Regions from separate parts of the Streptomyces sp. NBC_01166 genome, predicted to be linked through region 2. Evidence: riboswitches for the same ligand, from Rfam matches in the RefSeq annotation. Region 2 holds a riboswitch; each other region holds the start of a gene.

Region 1 (7,450 bases), 5.2 Mb from region 2:
CCCAGCCGCCGCCGCGGAAGGTGCGGTACTCGCCGTAGACCTCCTCGTCGTAGAGGTCCCAGCACCACTCCCAGACGTTGCCCAGCATGTCGTGCAGGCCCCACGGGTTGGGCGCCTTGACGCCGGCCTCGTGGATCCGGCCGCCGGAGTTCCCGTCGTACCAGGCGATGGCGTCGATCTCGCCGTAGCGGTAGCCCGTGGTCCCCGCCTTGCAGGCGTACTGCCACTCCGCCTCCGTGGGCAGGCGGTAGCCGTCGGAGGCCGGGTCGCGGGTCACCTCGCCGGTCCGTGTGTCATGGGCGTAGACCGGGTCGAGTCCGGCGCGGGCCGAGAACAGGTTGCACAGCTCGACGGCCCCGAGCCAGCTGATGTTCGTCACGGGCAGGGCGCCGTCCGGCACGGTGGGCCCGAGCTCCTCCCCCGTGACGGCGTGGTGCTGTCGGGCGTTGGTGACGGGGTGGCGGCCGAGGAGGAAGGGCTCGATCTCCACCTGCCACTGTGCGCCCCGCCGGTCGTCGCGCAGATCCACGGTGCCGGCCGGTATCCGGACCATGCAGGAGGCCGTCTCGTCGTCGGTGGGCATGTTCACGCGGTGGGCCTTCCGGTACGGGAGAGCCGAAGTGCCCCCGCGCACACGCTAATCGGTCATCGGCCGAGCCTGCGGACGGGCTCGCCGTCGAGGTAGGCGCGGATGTCCTCGACCGCGTCCCCGTAGTACGCCGCGTAGTTGGCCTGCGACACGTAACCCAGGTGCGGTGTCGCCAGGAGGCGCGGTGCGCTGCGCATCGGGTGGTCCGCCGGGAGCGGCTCGACGTCGAACACATCGACGCCCGCGCCCGCGATGGCCCCTCGGCGCAGTACGTCGAGCAGAGCCTCCTGGTCGACGATCGCCGCCCGGGAGGTGTTGACCAGGAAGCTGCCGGGCCGCATCAGTCCGAGCTCCCTCGCTCCCAGCAGGCCACGCGTACGCTCGCTCAGCACCAGGTGCACGGAGACGAAGTCGCTGGTCTCCAGCAGTTCTTCCTTGGAGGCGGCGAGGCCCACCCCGGCCTCGTCGGCCCGCTCCGGGGTGAGGTTCCGGCTCCAGGCCACCACGTCCATGCCGAAGGCGCGGCCGACCGCGGCGACCCGGCCGCCGATCTTCCCCAGCCCGAGGATGCCGAGCCTGCGCCCGTGCAGATCGGTCCCGACGGTGGACTGCCAGGGTCCGCCCTCGCGGAGGGAGTTGGCCTCGGTGACGAGGCCCCGCGCCAGTCCGAGCAGGAGTGCCCAGGTGAGCTCGACGGGCGGGGTCGCCGTGCTGGCGGTGCCGCAGACGGTGACCCCGTGGCGTTCGGCGGCTGCGTAGTCGATGGAGGTGTTGCGCATGCCGGAGGCGACGATCAGGCGGAGCCGGGGCAGCCGCTCGATCAGCGTCGCGGGGAACGGCACGCGCTCCCGGAGGGTGACGACGATGTCGAACCCGGCCAGCCGGGCGGCCAGTTCGTCCTCCGTGGCGCAGTGCTCGGCGAAGCTGACCACGTCGATGTCGTCGGCGACGGGTGACCAGTCGGCGGCGGTGGCTGCCACGGACTGGTAGTCGTCGAGCACGGCACAGCGGAGCTTCATGGTGGCTTCCCCTTCGGCGGTACGGGTACTGGCCCTGCGGCAGCACCGGGGAATCTACCGGCCGCGTCCCGGGCTCACGCGTCCAGCCAGGCCTCCCTGTTCCGCGCGACGTCGTAGACCCTCTCCACCTGGGTGGGGGTGAACACGCCCGTCAGCGGGGCGAGGACGGACACCTGGCGTTCCCGGCAGACGCGGACGCCGGCCGGTGTGGAGGCCACTTCCAGCGCCGTGACGCCGGTGAACACCAGCACGGTCTGTACGGGCACGTCGAAGGCGCAGTAAGCCTCCAGCGCGGCCCGGGCCCGCCGGGCGCCCGGTTGGCCGTCGAGCTCGTACGGCTGCGGGGCGCCGTCGTCGGTCCGCAGGGTTCCGTCGCCGATCCGCACCGATGCCCCGGGGCGGTGATCGGTGCTCACGGCGAACACGCCGCCGGGCCCGATGAGCAGGTGCCCGATCTCCGTGCCGTCCGGCAGCGGCACGGAGTGCAGGACTCTCCAGCCGTGCCGGGTCAGCCGCTTGAGCTCGGCCCCGACCCGCCGCTCCCCCGCGAGGGCACCACGCCGCGGGTCCGCGTCCTTGTGCCGCCGCAGTGCCCCGGTGGCGGCCCGTACGAGCGCGCCGGTCCCGGATTCGCCGAGCTGCTCGCGGAGTCCGGCGCCCGGCCGACGCGATGCGAGGTCGGTCGCGGGGGTCAGCGCGGGGAGGACGGCCGGCCTCCGGCGCGGCTCCGGCCCCGGCTCCGGACCGGCCACCGGATCCGGCACGGGCGTCACCTCCGGCGCAGGTACCACTTCCGGCGCGAGCACCACCTCCGGCGCAGGCGCCGCCTCCACCGCAGGCGACGGCCCCCGCACGGGCGGCGCCTCCTGCGCGGCCCCCCGCTTCCGCATCCCCCGCATGGGCGGGATCCGCGGGACCGGAGGCGGCGCGGGCGGGGTCTGCGGCCCGGCCGGTGCCTCCTCGCCGACGAGGGCCGGCAGGTCCGGGACCTGGCGCGCGAGCGCGTCGGCCACGGCGTCGCGATAGCGCGGGTGAAGGACGGTGATCGTGCCGCTGCCCCGGTCCGCCCATCCGATCGCGGTGCCGTCCGGCAGGTTCACATAGAGCCGGTCGTGCCCGAAGAGCTGCCATGACGTGACCTTGAGATCCTGCATCGTGCCCCCTCTGTTCACCCCGCCGACGTCCTTGCTCCCCCAGCCTGTACGGCTGGTCGGCCCCCGCACAGGGCGCAGAGCGGGCGCGCGGAGTCGGGAGCACGGCGTTCCGGAGCAGTCCGGGCCCTGTGTGCCCCGGACTGCTCCGGCGCCCCGGTCAGGCCAGGGGGAGACCCGGCGCCGGATAGGCCTCCATCATGGTCCTCACTTCGTCCCTGACCTTGGAAACGGTCGTTTCATCACCTGTACGAGCGGCATCGACCACAAGATCGATCCACTGCGCGACCACTCCCATCTCGGAGGCGGGGATGGACCGGGACGTCAGGGCGGGGGTGCCGATACGGATGCCGGACGGGTCGAAGGGCTTACGGGGGTCGTACGGAACGGTGTTGTAGTTGACGACGATCCCGGCCCGGTCGAGCGCCTTGGCCGCGATCTTCCCGGAGACGCCCTTGCCCGTGAGGTCGGCCAGCAGCAGATGGTTGTCCGTACCCCCGGAGACGAGGTCGAAGCCGCGTGCCGCGAGTTCCTCGCCCAGCGCACGGGCGTTGGCGACGACCTGGTGGGCGTAGGCCGCGAAGTCCGCCCCGGCCGCCTCCTTCAGCGCGACGGCGATGGCGGCGGTCGTCTGGTTGTGCGGGCCGCCCTGGAGGCCGGGGAAGACGGCGCGGTCGACGGCCTTGGCGTGCTCGGCCCGGGTCAGCAGCATCGCCCCGCGCGGCCCCCGGAGGGTCTTGTGGGTGGTCGTCGACACCACGTCGGCGTACGGGGCGGGCGACGGGTGCGCGCCTCCGGCGATCAGTCCGGCGATATGGGCGACGTCGGCCACCAGCACCGCACCGACCTCGCGGGCGATCTCCGCGAAGCCGGCGAAGTCGATCACCCGGGGCACGGCGGTGCCGCCGCAGAAGATGAGTTTGGGCCGTTCGGCACGCGCCAGGTCCCGTACCTCGTCCAGGTCGATGCGCCCGGTGTCGCGCCGCACGCCGTAGCGCACGCCCCGGAACCACGTACCGGTGGCCGAGACGCCCCAGCCGTGGGTGAGGTGACCGCCCATCGGCAGCGACATCCCGAGGACGGTGTCGCCGGGCTCCAGGAACGCCAGGTAGACGGCGAGGTTGGCCGGGGAGCCGGAGTAGGGCTGGACGTTGGCGTGGTCCATCCCGAACAGCGCCTTGGCCCGCTCGACGGCGAGGGTCTCCACCTGGTCGATGACCTGCTGGCCCTCGTAGTACCGCTTGCCGGGGTAGCCCTCGGAGTACTTGTTCTGCAGGACGGTGCCGGAGGCCTCCAGCACGGCCGCCGATACGTAGTTCTCGCTGGGGATCAGGCGCAGGGTGTCCGCCTGGAGCCGCTCCTCGGCGTCCACCAGGGCGGCGAGTTCCGGATCGGCCGCCGTCAGGGCGGGGCGTGCGGGAGCGGGACGGCGTGCATCGGACGGTTGTACGGCCACGGGTTCCTCCCGGGTCGGTCGCACGGGGCGACGTGGACCCGGACTGCCCAGGCGGACGGCCTCCGGCGATGACTTCCCGGGACGTGCCCGGGGTGTGCCGCTCCCTCGTGGTCGATTCCACGGAGCACCCTTCCGGGTACGCGCCAGTCGCGGCACTCCGCACCTTACTGCGGGGCGGTGCGTTCCGACAGCGTGCGCGCCGGTCGCGGCATCCCGCACCATACCGGCGCCAACATCCGCAAGAACGCGTGAACGGGCATGAAACTGGGCAGCTTCCCGGGGACCTGACGGGGTTCGGCGGTGGGGGGCCGTGATGGAGTCACGTGATCAGTCGGGCATGTCCGAGCCAAGACCCGGGGCCGGGCCGGAGCCGGGACCGGAGCAGACGTGGGGGGCCGGCCGGCCTCCACCGCCTCCCGCCCGGCCTCCGGCAGCCGGCCCGCCGCCCCCGGGGGCGGCGCTGCGGGCCGTCGCCGCCGGACTGCTCAGCCTCTCCGGCCTGGGACTCGGCCACGTCCTGCTGCGCCGCTGGGGCCGGGCGGCGGTGAGCTGGGCCGCGACGGGCGTCCTCCTGCTCGTCGCGCTGCCCGCGGACCCGGGCGGGGTGCCCGCCGCCCTCGTCGCCGCCTATCTCGTGCTGCTCGTCCTCGCGGGAGCCGACGCGGCCCGCATCGCCCTGCGCGCGGACTTCGGCCGGTGGCCCCGGCCCGTCCTGGCAGCGGTGCTCGGGCTGCTCCTGCTGGCCGTCCCGCTCACCGGAACGGTGGCCTACGGCTCCGCGCAGGACGAGGCCGTGGAGCAGGAGCTGCTCGACCGTCTGGAGGAGGGCGACGATCTGGTCGCGAAGGCGGCGGAGAGCTCGTTCGTCCTCTCCGGGCCCGACTACCGCTACGCGCTCACGCTCTACCGGGAACTGGGCGAGGACCACCCCGGATCGCGCGCCGCCGCCCTCGTACCCGGGCGCCTGAAGAGCTATTACGAGGCCGTCGCCACGCCGTACCGCGCGAAGAAGCACTGCGAGGCGGTCGAGCCGCTGACCTATCTGCGCACACTCCCCGGCACGGTGGACCGGAAGCTGCTCGGCGATCTCGCCGGCTGGCCCGACACCCCGCTCGCGGAGTCGTTGTACGGCTGCGGCGTCTCCCGTCTGGCCGGTACGGGGCCTGATTCCGGCAGCAAGGAGCTGGGCACACTGCTGCGCACGTTCCCCGAGTCCTCGCAGGCCGGACAGGTGGGCCCGGCCGTCAGCCGGACGATACGACAGCAGCTCTCCGGCTTGAAGGGCGCCGAGCCCTGCGACGTGACCGATCAGCTGCGGCGGACGAGCACCATGGTCGCGGAGCTCCCCGAGACCTCCGTGCCCTCCCTGGGACGGCAGGCCGACGCGGGCGTACGGGACGGGGTGTACGCCTGCGGCGTGGACGAGTTCAAGGACAAGCGGTTCGCCGAGGCCCGGCAGACCCTGACGGACTTCGCGGACACCTACGAGGAGGACGGGCGCGGGCCGCACGCCCGGGACATCGCCACGGCGGCCGAGATAGCCGAGGTCCGGCCCTCGGCCGGCAGAAGACTGCCCGGGAGCGGCAAGCCAGGTGGCGTCCGCATGGAACTCGTCATCAGCAACGGCGCCCCCAACGACGTCGAGGTGCTCTACACGGGCCCGGTCACCGGCACGGTGAAGCTGAAGGCCTGCGGCAGCTGCGAGCGGTTCAGCAGCGAGGCCACCGGCGCCGCGGGCGCCTGCAGGGCGAGCGGCACCTCGTACCCGAAGACGCGGCTGCGGCTCCCGGCGGGCGACTACCACTTCCTGTACAAGCACGGCTCGGGGGCGACGGCGGCCGCCGACAGTTACGCCTCCGGATCCAGCGTCACGCCGGGCTACTCGTATACGAGTTGCACCTACGTGATCGAGAGGGACCCGTACGGACTGGACCTGCCCACGCTGCCGGAGCCGCTGAAGCCGGCGTCCGCGCACTGAGGACAGCGAGCCTCGGCCGGCGCGGTGACGCGTCAGGCCGAGGTGCGCTTCCGCGTGCCGGGGGACGTCTTCTTCGCCGCGGACTTCTTCGCCGCGGACTTCTTGGCGGTCGGCTTCTCTGCGGTCTTCTCGGGAGCCGTCTTCTTCGCGGCCGTCTTCTTCCCCGCCGTCTTCTTCGGTGCCGTCTTCTTCGACGGGGCCCGTTTCGAGGACGCCCCGCTCTTCTTCGCGCCGCCGCTCCGGCCGGAGCCGATGTGGTGGACGTCCGCGACCTCGCCGCCGTCCTCCCCGTGGGACTCCTTCGCCGCCCGCACGCTGCTCTCCAGCGCCGCCATCAGGTCGATCACCTTGCCCTCGGGCTTCTCGGCCTCCTCCTCCGCGACGGGTTCACCGGCCGCCTTCGCCGCGACCAGCTCCTCGACCGCCTCGCGGTAGTCGTCGTGGAGGGTGTCCATGTCGGCGTCACCGAGGGTGTTCATCAGCGCGTCCGCCAGGTCCAGCTCGGCGTCGCGGACCTTGACACCGGAGTCCGGCGCGACGCCCTCCGGCGCGCGGATCTCGTCCGGCCACAGGAGGCCGTGCATCGCGATCACGTCGTCGACCACCCGCAGCATGCCGAGCCGTTCCCGCCCGCGCAGCGCGTACTTCGCGACGGCGACCTTGCCGCTGCGCCTGAGGGCCTCGCGCAGCAGGGCGTACGGCTTGGCGGCGGGGACACCGTTGGCCGAGAGGTAGTAGGCCGAGTCCAGCTGGAGGGGGTCGATGGCCGAGGACGGCACGAACCCCTCGATCTCGATCGTCTTGGCCGTGGGGAGCGGAAGTGAGGCCAGGTCCTCGTCGGTCACGGGGATCACCGTGCCGTCGGCGTCCTCGTACGCCTTGACGGTCTCGGAGGCCGGCACCTCCTCCTCGTCCAGCTCGCAGACCTTGCGGTAGCGGATCCGGCCGCCGTCCTCGACGTGGATCTGCCGGAAGGAGATCGCGTGGTTCTCCGTGGCGTTCATGAGCTTGACCGGGATGCTGACCAGACCGAACGAGATGGAGCCGTTCCAGATGGACCTCACCGTTCACCCCTTACGCCCGCCACGACCACATTCGTGCGATTTCATGTGATTCTTATCGTATGACGCCGATCACGGAGGTGGAGGGGCGGCGCCTGGCGCTCAGCAATCTCGACAAGGTGCTGTACCCGGCCACCGGTACGACCAAGGGCGAGGTGCTGCACTACTACGCGGCCACGGCGGCGGACGCGATGCT
Region 2 (7,450 bases):
TCATCGCCAACCCCGACCTCGTGGAGCGGCTGCGTTCCCGGCTGCCGATCGCTCCCGTCGACGAGACCACGTACTACCAGGGCGGCGACGACGGTTACCTGACCTACCCGGCCTACCAGTACACGGCTTGATGCCGCTTACGGGCTGACGGCTTCGACGCGCACCGCCACGTGTCGTTCCGGGGCGGCCGGGCCGGCTCGGCCTTTCAGGAGATGGCCAGGGCCGGGCTGACCACGTAATGCTCCTCGACGGTTCCGTGCGGGAAGGCGTCGGCCAGGATCTTCCGCTCCTCGGCCCAAGTCGCGGACCGAGGACAGTGATCCTCAGCCCCGCCGGCCGCTCTCTCCGGAACAGCAGGTCTGGGCCTCGGCCTACTTCGACTCGACCCGTCCGAACGCGCGGGAACCGGTCGTCAGTGCGTCACACGCCGCCTGCCACGCCGGGTCCCCGGCGTAGAGCCGGGTGCGGAGGTAGGCCCAGGTGAGCCGCTGGACCGCGGCCACCCGCTCGGGGTTCTCGTCCGTGGTCTCGGCGACGTCATATCCGGAGACCCCGCCGAGCCCGTGCTCCGCGTCGAACAGGGTGAGCAGTGTCTTGGAGCCCGAGGAGAGGACGTACGCATCCGTGTGCCATTCCGGGCCCCGGACCGTCAGATGGGGCGAAGCGTCCTTCTCGCCGACGACCACGAGCGTGGGTGTCGTCATCGTGGAGAAGTCCGTGGTCGAGGCGAAGGGGAGATTCTCGGCCGCGTAATCGGTGAGGGCGTCCCCACCCCTGCCGGGTGCCGCCAGCAGTACGCCCGCCTTGATCCGGGGATCGGCCAGAGCAACTTCCGCTCCGTCGTCGGGATCGGTGATCCGGGCTCCCAGCAGCACACTCGCGGTGTGCCCGCCCATCGAGTGCCCGGCCGCGGCGACCCTGGTCCGGTCCAGTCGCCCGAGGAGCTGCGGGACGGCGGCCTCGATCGCGTCGAGCTGGTCGAGGACGCTGCTCATGTCCTCGGCCCGCGAACGCCAGTACAGGGGCGCGCCGGGGGTGTCGGGATCGAGGTTCAGTGTCCTCGAGCTCAGATGAGTCGGCTGGATCACGGCGAACCCGTGTGACGCCCAGAAGTTCACAAGAGGGGCGTAACCATTCAGTGAGGAGAGGTGGTTCGAGGGGCCCTGCCCGTGCGAGAGGAGGGTGACCGGCAGGGCGCTCCCGCTCATGGGTGCGGAGACCCGCACCTCCAGATCCACAGCGCGTCCCGGAGCCGACAGCACCACCGGACTGACCGACAGGACGGGGGCGGGGGAGCCGAAAGCATCCGCCGCGTGGGTCGATTCACTCATGTGCATGTCCATTCAAAATCGATGCAATGGCCTCCGCCGCAGGTCCGGTCCGCCGGGCGTGGGCGGGCAGAGGCATCCGGTCGCAGCTCCACTGAAACCGGACCGCTGTTCCGATTAGAATACGGAGCAGCGTTCCGCTTTGTCAACGACGGTCCGGGGAGAGCGTGGTGGTGCTGCGGCCGACGGCGGCTGCCGCGATTCCCGGGCCACATGTCCTTCGACGTGGGTGAGAACTGGGCGGCGCACGGTGGCGCCGACACGCACGACGTGGTTGATCGAACCGCCGGGCAGGGCGACTCGGCCCCGGCATCGTGCACGATGCCACCTCGGCGCCTCGACGGAAACGCGGCCTCCGGCCGGCGTGATCCAAGCATGCGGGGGCACACGTGTTCCAACAACAGAAGGAGCAACGTCATGCTGGGTATAGCCGCGGCAGTACTGTTCTTCATCGCCTTTCTGATCAACGCCGCCGACATAGCGACGAATGACATCTTCGCCTCGACGAATGTCATGCTCATCGGCCTCCTCCTGCTGGCTCTGCACGTCGCAGGCATCGGTAACGGGCGGCGCGCCGGCCGGCGATGACCGTCGCCCCGGGTGCTCGCCCGCCCGGGGCGGCGCACGCGGGGGCCGGGCGCCGGGGACAATGCCCCCATGCGTATCCGCCCCGTGAACGTCGAAGAGCTTCCGCTGCTCCAGGGCATCGAGCGAGCCGCCGGACAGTGCTTCCGTGACATCGGCATGCCCGAGATCGCCGAGGACGAGCCACTCCCGGTCGGTGAACTGGCGCGCTACCTGAGGGACGGGACGGCCTGGGTCGCCGTCGATCCGGCGGACGCTCCAGTGGCCTACCTCATCGCTGAACACGTGGACGGGAACCTCCACGTCGAGCAGGTGTCCGTCCACCCGGATCAGGCACGTCGCGCTGTCGGACGCGGGTTGCTGGACCATCTCGCCGGTCACGCGGCGGCCTGCGGCGCGCCGGCCCTCACCCTGACCACGTTCGCCGATGTCCCCTGGAACGCTCCCTATTACGCGCGCTGCGGCTTCCACCCGCTCGACGACAGCGAGATCGGCCCCGGCCTGCGGGAAATCCGCAGGCAGGAAGCCGCTCACGGCCTGGACCGATGGCCAAGGGTCTGCATGCGCAGAGACCTGTGAGGCGGTGCGCCCGGAACTGCGCGGGGGCGCCCCGTCGTACGACGGATACCAGGTCCACGGGCCCGCAGGCTCGGCCGAGCAGCAGTGCGCACGGCTTCGCGCACCTTCAGGTTTCAGCACCTGTTCGGGATTCCGGGAGGTGTCCGGTGTGTTGTGTGGGGCACGTCAGGAGCATTCACCGTTCGCAGGCCGTCCTGATCGAGGACACCGAACGGGAGCGAGGCGTCCGCTACAGTGCTCCGTGGGCCGTGACTGGCGCTGAGGTGGAGCACCACCGGGGAGCGGTCCGACGGGAAGTCGATGCCGTGCGCCTGGGCGATTGGTCAGCAACGCCTGGAGGGCAACGATGACTCCGACTCAGTCGGCCCAGCTCATGGATGGCACCAGCCTCGCCGCACGCGTCGTCGAAGAGGCCGCTGCCAAGGCGGCCGAGATCGCAGGGCGCACGGGAACCAGCCCCTGTCTGGCGACGGTGCTGGTCGGGGAGGACCCCGCCTCGGTCACGTATGTCCGCATGAAACGAGCCCGCTGCGCCAAGGCCGGCATCCGGTCCCGGCTCATCGGACTGCCGGCCGGGACCACGACCGCCGCACTGGTCGACGTCCTCACGTCCCTTTCGGAGGATCCGGAAATCCACGGCATCCTGCTCCAGCATCCTTGCGGCCCGCACATCGACGAGCGAACGGCGTTCGAGGCCATCGCCCCGGAGAAGGATGTCGACGGGGTCACCATGGATTCCTTCGCCTCGATGAGCTTCGCTCTGCCAGGATTCGTGTCCTGCACTCCCGGCGGGATCATGCGGTTGCTGGAGGCGTACGACGTCGAGCTCGCGGGCAAGCACGCTGTCGTGGTCGGGCGCAGTGCGATTCTCGGTAAACCGGTCGGGATGCTGCTCCTCGCGAAGGACGCAACGGTGACGTACTGCCACTCCCGCACAGCGGACCTGTCAGCGATCGTCCGGGAAGCGGACATCGTGGTGGCGGCCGTGGGACGCCCCAGGCTGATCCGGGGTGAAGACATCAAGCCCGGCGCCGTGGTGATCGACGCGGGCTACAACGCGGGCAACGTCGGCGACGTGGAGTACGACACCGCTCGCACCCGAGCCGGTCTGATCACTCCGGTGCCCGGCGGCGTGGGCCCGATGACCATCGCGGTCCTGCTCGCGCAGACCGTGGCGGCGGCGGCGAATCAACTAGGAGTCCAGGGGCTCTGAAGGCCGGGGAGCGGACCGCTACAACTCGTCGCCGAACGCCTCTGCCAGTTCACGCCATTCGGCCCGCGGCAGGCCGCTGCCGCCCTCCTCGGCGGTGAGGATCTGGAGTGCCACGTGGTCGGCGCCGGCGTCGAGGTACTCCTGGGTCCGGGCCTTCACCCTCTCGGCGTCACCCAGGGCGAAGAGCGCGTCCAGGAGACGGACGCTGCCGCCGCCGTCGAAGTCGCTCTCCGCGAACCCCAGGCGAAGCAGGTTGTCCGTGTAGTTGGGCAACTGGAGGTACCTCGCCAGCATGTTGCGCGCTGTGGTGTGGGCCCGGTCCGTGTCGGTGTCGAGGACCACCGAGAGTTCCGGGGCGAGCAACGCGTCGGGGCCGAGCGCCGCACGCGCCTCCGCGGTGTGTTCCGCTGTGACGAGATAGGGGTGCGCCCCCAGCGCCCGGTCGGTGGCCAGCTTCAGCATCTTCGGGCCGAGCGCGGCGAGCACCCGGCGTCCCTGGTCCACCGGAGGGTTCGCGGCGTCGAGCGCGTCGAGATAGGCGACCATCTCGCTGTACGGCTTCTTGTACTGCGGCACCATCGGGCCGTGGCTGACGCCCAGGCCGAGCACGAACCGTCCGCGCGTGCTCGCGTCGATCTCGGCGACCCGCGCCGCCACCTCCTCGGCGGAGTGATCCCAGATGCTCAGGATGCCGGTGGCCACGGTGACTGTGCGGGTGGCGGCGACGACAGCCGCGGCGTCGTCGACCGAGGGACTGCCCCCGATCCAGAGAGTGCCGTACTTCAGCTCTTCGAGCTCGGCGGCCGCTTCCGCGATCGCGTCCCTGCCCGCGTCGTCCGTGCGTGACGCGTGCAGCGCACCGCTCCAGATGCCGACCCGTCCGAATGTCTCACGCGTCTCAGAAGTCATGGTGATGTCAACAGCCACCTGAACCCGCTATTCCCCGCCGGCCAGGAATTCACTCGAACGGGGGGCAGGGTGGGGTGGCGTCGTGGAGGGCCCAGGGCTTCCTCGGGAGCGACCGTTACGCGTACGTTCATCATGTCCTTGCTGTGGGGCCTCGTGCGGGCCGAATCCCCAGGATTGGCTTCGCGGCGTCCAGTTCGACGCAACAGACGAGGCATACATGTCCCTGAGGCACGCAGTCGCCGGCCTGGCCCTTCTGCCCGCGCTCACTGTCCCAACGACCGCGCAGGCGGCCACGGCTCCCCACGAGCACGAACCGGTTCGCAGGGCGGCCTTCGACCTGCAGGCCCACCGCGGAGGCCTCGGACTGACCACGGAGGCGTCCCTCGAGGGCTTCGCCAAAGCGATACGCATGGGCGTCAGCACTCTGGAGCTGGACACCCAGGTCACCAAGGACCGGAAGGTGGTGGTGACTCACGACCGTCAGGTCAGTGCCCACAAGTGCGAGGACACCGGCCCGCTCACACCCGGCGACCTGATGTACCCGTATGTCGGCAAGTACATCAAGGACCTGACACTCGCACAGATCAAGAGCATGGACTGCGGCTTCCGGCAGCTGCCCGGTTTTCCTGAGCAGGAACAGATCAAGGGCCACCGCATGGTCGAACTGAAGGATGTCCTCGGCCTGGTGAAGAGCTACGGCGCCAAGCGGATCAAGCTGAACATCGAGACGAAGGTGGAGGCCGGGGCGCCGGAACAGACCGCTCCGCGCAAGCTGTTCGTGCGCCGCGTCCACGAGGAGATCCGCCGGTCGGGCATCGGCAAGCAGGTGTCCGTCCAGTCCTTCGACTGGGGGGCGCTCAAGGAGATGCACGAGCTCGCGCCCGCCTACCCCCTGGTGGCACTGACGAACTACGACTTCCTCGAAGTGGGGAAGCCCGGCGCTTCCCCCTGGCTCGGCGGCATCGACGCCGATGACTACGACGGTGACTTCGTGAGGGCAGCGGCGTCGGTTCCCGGGGTGACCGCGCTGTCCCCGAACTACGGATTCCCGCAGAACGGAACCGTCGCGGACCCCGGCTTCCGGTTCTACCCCGACAGGAAGATGATCCGGGACGCGCACCGGCGCGGACTGGAGGTCATCCCCTGGACCTGTGACGACCCGGCCACCGTCGAGGCGCTCATGGACATGGGCATCGACGGAATCATCACCGACTACCCCGACCGCGTACGGGACATCATGGCCGCTCGTGGCATGCCTCTGCCCAGGGCCTACCCGGCGCCGCGTCACTGACGACGCCGGGCGGAGACGGATCCGCTACGTGCCCGGCCGGCCGCTCGTGTTCCCGTTCCGCAGCACTCCCGCGAGGAGGAGAGCGAGCAGCCCGGCGAGTGGCACCACCAGGAGGCCCACCCGGAGACTCGTGGCGTCGGTGACCAGCCCGACGATCGGGGGCGAGGCCAGGAAGCCCAGGCGCATGAGCCAGGAGACGATGGCCAGTCCCGAGCCGGGCTTGAGGCCGGGCAGTTCATCGGCTTCGTGCATGGCCGCGGGCACGAGTGTCGCCACGCCGAACCCGGCCGCGGCGAAACCAAGGATCGTGCCGGGTACCGAGGGCACCGCCAGCGCGAGGCCCATGCCGGCTGCCGTGATCAGGCCGCCTGCCCGTGCCACGGTGCGCTGGCCGAACCGGTCGACGAGCCGGTCGCCGATGATGCGGCCGATGAACTGGGCTCCCACCAGGGCGATGTAGCCGAAGGCCGCCAGAGTGACCGACGCGTGCAGTGATCCGGACAGGTAGAGCGTCGCCCAGGAACTGCCCGCGTCCTCGACGAGGGTCCCGGCCGTGGCGATGAGGACGAGGGCAGCCAGCACGTAGACGGTGCGCCGCCGTGCCGCGGTCTCATGGCCCGCGGCGCGGTCCACGCGGCCGTCGGATTCGGGTGCGGTGGCCGGCTCGCTCTCGGGGCCGGACAGGCAGTACCGCAGAGCCACGCACGCCGCGACCGCGAACACCACGGCAGAGATCGTCAGGTGCTGGCCCCTCGAGAGACCGAGCGCGATCGCGGCGGCGGCCATGGACCCCCCGGCGACGGCGCCGATCGACCAGATCGCGTGGAAGGAATTGATGATGGAGCGTCCGTAGCGGCGCTGCACCCGCAGTCCATGGGCGTTCTGCGCGACATCGGTGACGGCGTCCATCGCGCCGGCCAGGAACAGCGCTCCCGCGAGGAGTGCGACCGAGTCGGCCAGGCCCGCGGCGAGAATGCCCGCGCCGGTCAGCAGAGTGCCCAGCACCGCCGCCCGCGCCGAACCAAGTCTCCGGATGGCGGCGCCCGCCGCGAGACCGGCGGCGATGGCCCCCGCCGGGAAGGCCGCGACGGCCAGCCCGTAAACGGCGTTGCTCATGCCCAGATCGGCTTTGATCTGCGGATATCTCGGCAGCAGGTTGGCGAAGAGGGCCCCGTTGGTGAAGAACAGCACGGCAACGGCTACCCGGGCCTGCCGCTCGGCCAGGGCAGGCCGGCTCGGCGCGTCAACAGTCATACGGAGACCATATAGTCCGAGCGTACGAACGTACACTCCCGATCCTGTGTGGTGCACGCTTCTTCTGGACCGGGCCGGACGTGCCTTCTGGATCAGGCCGGACGTAACGGCGTGAGGCATCTGTTCCCCGCGGCGACGGCCTGGAGTCAGGGTGGGGACGAGGCGGCCGGGAGGCGGAGCGGTGCGCGCCTCCCCGGCCGCCGCTTCGTCGACAACGCCGCAGGTGTGTGCGTGCCGGACCCCGCGGGCCCGGCATGTTCCGAGCTGGAGCGGCCGGACCCGGGACAGGCG
Region 3 (7,450 bases), 710 kb from region 2:
GGCGGGCTTCTCGGTGCCGGACGACTCGCCGCGGCCCGCCGGCACCGCTCCCGTTCCCCTGCGGATGACCGACGGCATCCGGTTCGACAACGTGTCCTTCGCCTACCCCGGCACCGGCACGCCTGTGCTGGACGGCGTGTCCTTCGTCATCCCGGCCGGTACGTCCGTCGCCGTGGTCGGTGAGAACGGCGCCGGTAAGAGCACTCTGGTGAAACTGCTGTGCGGGCTGTACCGGCCGACGGGCGGACGCATCCTCGTCGACGGTGTGGATCTGTGGTCCATGCCGCCCGACCGCTGGCGGTCCAGGGTGGCCATGCTGTTCCAGGACTTCTCCAAGCTGGAACTGCGACTGAGGGAGAACGTCGGCATCGGCCACCTGCCGGACCTGGACGACGACGCGGTCCTCGGCGAGGTGCTCGGGCGTGCGCACGCCGGGCCGATCGTCGCCCGGGTCCCCGGAGGGGTCGACGGACTGGTCGGCCATGCGTACGGCGACGGGGCCGAACTGTCCGGAGGTCAGTGGCAGACCCTGGCACTCGCCCGGGCCATGATGCGCGCCGATCCCCTCGTCCTGGCGCTCGACGAACCTGCCGCAGCTCTGGACGCGATGGCCGAGCACGCCCTGTTCGACCGTTTCGTCGCATCGGCCGAGGCCGCGGCCTCCCGGGCGGGCTCAGTCACACTCTTCGTCTCCCACCGTCTGTCCACCGTGCGGACGGCCGACCGCATCGTGGTCCTCAGGAAGGGCACGGTCCTCGAATACGGGGCGCACCCCGACCTGGTCGCTGCGGGCGGCCTCTACGCCGAGCTCTACAGCCTTCAGGCCCGGGCGTACGACGACCTCGGGCCCGACGGCGCTCAGTGATGGAAGAGCCGAAGACCGGTGTGCGCGAGCGCGATGCCCTGCTCGCGGCAGGCTGCCTCGACCTCGTCGGACCGGATGGAGCCGCCCGGTTCGGCGATGGCGGAGACCCCGTGCCGCTTCGCGTGGTCGACGTTGTCGCGGAAGGGCAGGGCGCCGTCGGAGACGAAGGACACCCCGGTCAGGGCATGCATCCACCGCGCACGCTCCTCCGCGTCCGGCGGGACCGCCGGCGTGCGGAGCACCTGCGCCAGCCTGTTCTCCTCGTCCTTCGTCAGATCGCCCTCGATGAATCGGACCTGCCAGTTGATCCGGTCCTGGCGCCGAAGGCCGGGCTCGAAGTCCAGTGCCCTGACGGCCGGGTGGCGCCGTAGCCACCACGTGTCGGTCTTCGCCCCCGCCAGCCTGGTGCAGTCCACCCGGGACTGCTGGCCGGCGCCGATGCCCAGAGTCATCCCGTCCCGCAGATAGCAGACCGAGTTGGACTGGGTGTAGCGCAGCACCGCGAGGCCCAGGAGCAGGTCGTCCGTCGCCTCGGCGGTGATCTCCCCGTGCCGCAGGGTGAACAGATCCCGGGTGAGGGGGACCGCGTCACGGTCCTGTGTCAGACGGAGCCCGGACACCTCGCGGGTCTCCCGCCGCGGCGGTACGGCAGTGCTGTCGGCCTCCAGGACCAGGAAGCGGCCGTTCTTCTTCTTGCTCAGCTTGTCGACCGTGCCAGGGGCGTAGCCGGGAGCGATGACCCCGTCGCAGATCACCCGGGCCAGCAGGTCGGCCAGTTCGTCGTCGATGGGGTGGGAGACGGCGGCGAAGTCCCCGTACGAGGACTTGGGGTCGGCGTCGCGGGCGCGGAGGTAGGCGCCGGTGAGTGCGCCGACCGACGTGTCGCCGAGCTGGTACAGATCCCTGACGACCTCGTCCAGCGGGCCGTCCACGGCGGCGCCTGCCGGGGACACGTGCTTGAACGAGGCGGCGGCCGGCTTGCCCAGAGCCGCGCTCGCCTCACTGACGAGCCGCCAGGCGTTGAGCGCGTCCAGCAGGTTGATGTAGGAGGGCACGCCGTTCAGCAGCCGTACGGGCCACTGCCCGGACCGCGTCGGTGCCACCTCGGCGAGACGCTGCTGCGGATTGATCCCATAGCGAAGTTCCACGTCATGACTCCCTCGGAAGGACATCGTTGACGGGAACACCCAGGCGGACGGCGTTCGCATCTGTGCGTACAGCAGCCGTTCCCCGGTGGTTGTCCACCTTCGCCAGTCGCGGCCTTCGGTAACGGTACAGGGACGACAGGAGTTGATCAATGGCCCGACAACCAGTGAGACGGGTGAGACGTGTTTCCGGTCCGACAGTAATTCCCAAGGAATGTTCAAGTCGCCTGGTAGAACCAGAGTTGACGCGCGTTGACCCTGCGGCCGTCGCGCAGTTCCGCTGATCACCGATCCGATACCGGTACTTGACAACTACTCACGGATCCCGGTGATATCGATGAGCACGACGGACCTGACCGAAGCCGTCGACCGTGGGACACGAACGATGGGGGACGACGTGTTTGTGCCGGCTTCTGACTGAATCGACAGCGCGGATATCCCATCGGCGACGAGGCCGCTACGGAAGACCGCGATCACCCTTCACTCCTCCCGGGGGCGGCGCACCCCCCGAAACGGGCATGTCATGACAGGTCGCCCGTTTTCCTGCCGTCAATGTGGACGGCGGTTTCACCCCGCATTCCTCACTGTGTTGACGTGGCGTCCGGTTTTCTCCGCATGTGTGTTCCGTGCTGATCCGGAAAGCGAGACAGGAGCGAAATGAGCACGTATGTTTTTCCGGGTCAGGGATCGCAACGCAAGGGTATGGGGCGTGCGTTGTTCGATGAATTCCCTGATATCACCGAGCGTGCTGACCGTATCCTCGGCTATTCGGTCAAGAAGCTGTGCACCGAGAATCCGAACCAACTCCAGAACGAGACGCAGTACACGCAGCCGGCGGTCTACGTCGTCAACACGCTGACGTATCTGAAGCGCACCAAGGAGACAGGACAGGTCCCGGAGTACGTGGCCGGCCACAGCCTCGGCGAGTACAACGCCCTGCTGGCCGCCGGGGTGCTGGACTTCGAGACGGGTCTGCGGCTGGTCCGGAAGCGGGGCGCGGCCATGGGCCGCATCGAAGGCGGCGGCATGGCGGCGGTCACCGGCCTCGACCGCGAGCAGGTGTCACAGCTGCTGGACCGGCACGAACTCACCGACATCGAGGTGGCGAACGACAACGCGCCCACGCAGGTGGTCGTGTCCGGCCTGAAGCCGGCGATCGCAGCGGCACGGGACGTCTTCACCTCTCTTCCCGGCGACGTGGGATTCACCGAACTCCGGACGAGCGGCGCCTTCCACAGCCGGCAGATGGCTCCGGCGCGGGCGGAGTTCGCCCAGTACCTCGCCGACACGTCACCGCGCTTCCGCGCGCCGACGATTCCCGTCATCGCGAACGTCGACGCCAAGGCGTACGACCTCGCCCGGGTCGAGACGTGTCTCACCGAACAGATCACCCAGCCCGTGCGCTGGGTGGAGACCATCCGCCACCTGCTTTCCGTCGGCCAGGAGGAGTTCGTGGAGGTGGGGACGGGGCGCGTGCTGACTTCCCTGATCGAACGCATCCGGGACGCGGCCGGGAGCGACTGAGAGCGCCGGGGCCGTGGCCGTGAGCGAGTGGCTTGGACGAGAGGGGACAAGGATGAGGTCTGCCGGGATCGAAGCGATGAACGTGTTCGGCGGCACTGCGTATTTGGACGTCATGCGGCTGGTCGACCACCGCCGGCTGGACAGGGCACGCTTCGAGAACCTGCTCATGCGACAGAAGACGGTGGCTCTGCCGTGCGAGGATCCGGTCACGTTCGCCGTCAACGCCGCCAAACCGATCGTCGACGCGCTGACCGATGCCGAACGGGCGCGGATCGAAATGGTGATCACCTGCACCGAATCGGGTATCGACTTCGGGAAGTCGCTGAGCACCTATGTGCACCATCACCTCGGACTGAGCCGCAACTGCCGGCTGTTCGAGATCAAGAACGCGTGCTACTCCGGGACCGCGGGCTTCCAGACGGCCGTCAACTTCGTCCTCTCGCAGGCGTCACCCGGTGCGAAGGCGCTGGTCGTCACCACCGACATCTCCCGGTTCACCGTGGTGGACGGCGGTGACGCGCTGACCGAGGACTGGTCCTTCGCGGAGCCCAGTTCCGGGGCCGGCGCCGTAGCCATGCTCGTCAGCGACACGCCGACGGTCTTCGAGGTGGACGCCGGGGCCAACGGCTACTACGGGCACGAGGTGATGGACACCTGCCGGCCCACGGCCGACAGCGAGGCGGGCGACGCCGACCTGTCGCTTCTCTCCTACCTGGACTGCTGCGAGCAGACATTCCTCGAATATCAGCGTCGGGTGGCCGACGCCGATTACCGCGCGACGTTCCATCACCTCGCCTTCCACACACCGTTCGGCGGAATGGTGAAGGGCGCGCACCGCACCATGATGAGGAAGATGTCGAAGTCCTCCCGGGCCGAGGTCGAGAGCGACTTCCTGGAGCGGGTGGAGCCGGGAATCCGCTACTGCCAGCGCACCGGAAACATCATGGGCGGAACCGTCTTCCTCTCATTGGCGAGCACGATCGACAACTGCTCCATCGATGCTCCACGACGCGTCGGTGTCTTTTCCTACGGCTCCGGCTGCTGCTCCGAATTCTACAGCGGGGTCATCACGCCGGACGGCCGGGAAATGCTCCGCGGAATGGAAATCGCCCGGCATCTCGACGCACGTCACGAACTGACGATCCCGGAGTACGAGGACCTGTTGTCCGGAGGCGGCGCAGTCACTTTCGGTACGCGTAACTGGAAGCTCGACCCCGCCACACTTCCGGCCGGAATGGCGACCGGTCGGATGACCGGCCGGCTCATCCTGCAGGAGATCAACGAATTCCACCGAGAGTACGTCTGGGCCTGACGCACCCACCACCCGACACAGCAGAAGAACAAGGGGAGTCGCGAAATGCAGCGGGACGAGATCTTCGAAATGGTCAAGGGGCACATCTACGAGGTGCTTCCCGATCTGGAGGGCCGTCCGGTCCGCTTGGAGGACAGGCTGACGGACCTCGGGGCGAACTCCGTCGACCGGGCCGAAGTGACCATGCTCGCCATGGAATCCCTGTCTTTGCAGATGGCACGAGTCGAGCTCGCCGGCGTCTCGAACATAGGCGACCTGGTCGACGCCCTGCATGCGAAGTCGAATGCCTGAAGACCTCGTCATCACCGGCTGCGGTGTGGTCACCGCGGCAGGAACGGGAAAGAAGGAGTTCGCACAGGGCCTGTTTTCCGGTGGCGGGCGCTTCGCTGTCATGGAGCGCCCCGGGAGGGGCGGCGAACGGGGCTTCCTGGGCGCGGAAATCGCTGAACTCACCCTTCCAGGCAGGTTCTCCGGAAGGCTGCTGCGCACGGTCTCCCTCTCCGGACGGGCCGCGCTGCTCGCCCTGCACGAGGCATGGGAGGACGCACGCCTGGACACGGCCGACCCCGAACGCGTGGGCCTGGTCATCGGTGGTTCGAACGTCCAGCAGCGGGAGTTGATGCTCAAACAGGATGCCTACCGCGACAGGCCGGCCTATCTGCCGCCCACGTACGCCTTCTCCTTCCTGGACAGCGATCTATGCGGACTGTGCAGCGAGCAGTTCGGCATCCGCGGTGCGGCTCACACCGTGGGCGGCGCCTCGGCGAGCGGCCAGTTGGCCGTCATCCAGGCGGCCCAGGCGGTGCGTTCGGGAGCGGTCGACGTATGTGTCGCGATCGGCGCACTGGCGGATCTGTCCTCCTGGGAGTGCCAGGCATTGCGCTCGATCGGGGCCATGGGGTCCGACCGGTTCGCGGACGAACCCGACCTGGCCTGCCGGCCGTTCGACTCGCTGAGTGACGGATTCATCTACGGGGAGGCCTGCGGCGCGGTCGTCGTCGAGCGTGCCTCGACGGGCGGCGGACGCGGAGCACGGCCGTACGCGGCTGTGACCGGCTGGGGTGTCGCTGTCGACGCCAACCGGAACCCGGACCCCTCCGTCGACGGCGAGAGCCGGGCCATCGGACAGGCACTCGCGCACGCCGGCCGGGCACCGGGGGACATCGACTACGTGAACCCGCACGGCACGGGATCGGGCGTCGGCGATCCGGTGGAGCTGGCGGCCCTGCGCGCCTGCGGACTCGACGGGGCGTATCTGAACGCGACCAAGTCGATCACCGGCCACGGACTGAGCGCGGCGGGGACCGTCGAGGTGGTCGCCACGCTCCTGCAGATGGAGGCGGCCGTGCTGCATCCGACACGGAACCTGGAGACCCCGATCGACCCCACGCTGAACTGGGTGCGGGGGCAGGCCGAGTCCCGCCGGATCACCCACGCGCTGACTCTGAGCATGGGCTTCGGAGGCGTGAACACCGCTCTCTGTCTGCAGAACGCGAACGGCTGAGGAAGGTAGGCAATGCACACGGTCCCCGTCGGCATAGAAGCACTCAACATCTTTGGGGGAAGCGCCTGTATCGACGTGCCGGAACTGATGGAGCACCGAGGTCTGGACACGCTGAGGTCCGCAGAGCTGATGGTGCACCGCAAGACTGTCGCGCTGCCTTTCGAGGATCCGGTGACGTTCGGGGTCAACGCCGCGAAGCCGCTGGTGGAAGCGCTCTCCGACGCCGAACGGGACCGTATCGAGATGCTCGTGGTGTGCACGGAATCGGGAGTGGACTTCGGGAAGTCGCTCAGCAGCTACCTGCACCACCACCTGGGGCTGAACCGCAACTGCCGGCTGTTCGAGATCAAGAACGCCTGCTACGCCGGGACCGCGGGACTGCAGACGGCCGTCGACTTCATCCGGTCCGGCACCTCACCCGGGGCCAAGGCGCTGGTGGTCGCCACCGACGTGTCGCGCTACGCGATGCCCGAGGACGCCGACTCGGTCACCATGGACTGGGCCTTCATGGAACCGACGTCCGGTGCCGGTGCCGCCGCCCTCCTGGTCGGGGACGATCCCCGGGTCCTCCACCTCGATCACGGCGCGTACGGGTCGTACGGCTACGAAGTGATGGACACCTGCCGGCCCTCGACCACGGGGGAGGCCGGGGACGCCGACCTCGGGCTGATGTCCTACCTGGACTGCTGCGAGCAGACCTTCCGCGCGTACCTGCGCCGCGTTCCGGAGGCCGACTACCGGGACACGTTCGGATACCTGGCGTTCCACACGCCCTTCGGCGGCATGGTGAAGGGCGCCCACCGCACCATGATGCGCAAGTTCGCCGGAACCCGGGGCGCCGAGACCGAGGCCGATTTCCTCGAACGCGTCGTGCCGGGGCTCCGGTACGCGCGCCACACGGGGAACATGATGGGCGCAAGCGTCTTCGCCTCGCTCGCCGCGACCCTCGTGCACGGATCCTTCGAGGAACCACGCAGGATCGGCTGCTTCTCCTACGGCTCCGGCTGCTGCGCGGAGTTCTACAGCGGAGTGGCCACGGCACGGGGACAGGAGCAGCTCCGCGGACTCGGGACGGAACAAGCCCTGCTGGAGCGGAACCT

The links. Region 2 has a riboswitch for ZMP and ZTP ahead of OG379_RS02410 (bifunctional 5,10-methylenetetrahydrofolate dehydrogenase/5,10-methenyltetrahydrofolate cyclohydrolase). Riboswitches for the same ligand answer to the same signal wherever they lie in the genome.
Region 1: another riboswitch for ZMP and ZTP. It lies ahead of glyA (serine hydroxymethyltransferase); the one in region 2 lies ahead of OG379_RS02410 (bifunctional 5,10-methylenetetrahydrofolate dehydrogenase/5,10-methenyltetrahydrofolate cyclohydrolase).
Region 3: another riboswitch for ZMP and ZTP. It lies ahead of OG379_RS05420 (phosphoribosylaminoimidazolecarboxamide formyltransferase); the one in region 2 lies ahead of OG379_RS02410 (bifunctional 5,10-methylenetetrahydrofolate dehydrogenase/5,10-methenyltetrahydrofolate cyclohydrolase).

Annotation. Positions count from the first base shown of each region.
Region 1 covers NZ_CP108613.1:5,661,921-5,669,370, reverse strand. The annotation lists gene OG379_RS26260 (formylglycine-generating enzyme family protein) at 1-583, opposite strand, end outside; gene OG379_RS26255 (D-2-hydroxyacid dehydrogenase family protein) at 646-1,608, opposite strand; gene OG379_RS26250 (NERD domain-containing protein) at 1,683-2,762, opposite strand; gene glyA (serine hydroxymethyltransferase) at 2,920-4,215, opposite strand; ZMP/ZTP riboswitch at 4,254-4,376, opposite strand; gene OG379_RS26240 (hypothetical protein) at 4,553-6,193, shown strand; gene OG379_RS26235 (Ku protein) at 6,226-7,257, opposite strand; gene ligD (non-homologous end-joining DNA ligase) at 7,317-7,450, shown strand, end outside.
Region 2 covers NZ_CP108613.1:464,006-471,455, reverse strand. The annotation lists gene OG379_RS02430 (alkene reductase) at 1-131, shown strand, start outside; gene OG379_RS02425 (alpha/beta hydrolase family protein) at 372-1,331, opposite strand; gene OG379_RS02420 (hypothetical protein) at 1,746-1,916, shown strand; gene OG379_RS02415 (GNAT family N-acetyltransferase) at 1,986-2,492, shown strand; ZMP/ZTP riboswitch at 2,731-2,816, shown strand; gene OG379_RS02410 (bifunctional 5,10-methylenetetrahydrofolate dehydrogenase/5,10-methenyltetrahydrofolate cyclohydrolase) at 2,839-3,705, shown strand; gene OG379_RS02405 (TIGR03620 family F420-dependent LLM class oxidoreductase) at 3,724-4,614, opposite strand; gene OG379_RS02400 (glycerophosphodiester phosphodiesterase family protein) at 4,832-5,905, shown strand; gene OG379_RS02395 (MFS transporter) at 5,930-7,159, opposite strand.
Region 3 covers NZ_CP108613.1:1,172,514-1,179,963, reverse strand. The annotation lists gene OG379_RS05425 (ABC transporter ATP-binding protein) at 1-865, shown strand, start outside; gene OG379_RS05420 (phosphoribosylaminoimidazolecarboxamide formyltransferase) at 859-2,073, opposite strand; ZMP/ZTP riboswitch at 2,044-2,133, opposite strand; gene fabD (ACP S-malonyltransferase) at 2,668-3,534, shown strand; gene OG379_RS05410 (hydroxymethylglutaryl-CoA synthase family protein) at 3,587-4,846, shown strand; gene OG379_RS05405 (acyl carrier protein) at 4,892-5,137, shown strand; gene OG379_RS05400 (beta-ketoacyl synthase N-terminal-like domain-containing protein) at 5,130-6,350, shown strand; gene OG379_RS05395 (hydroxymethylglutaryl-CoA synthase family protein) at 6,363-7,450, shown strand, end outside.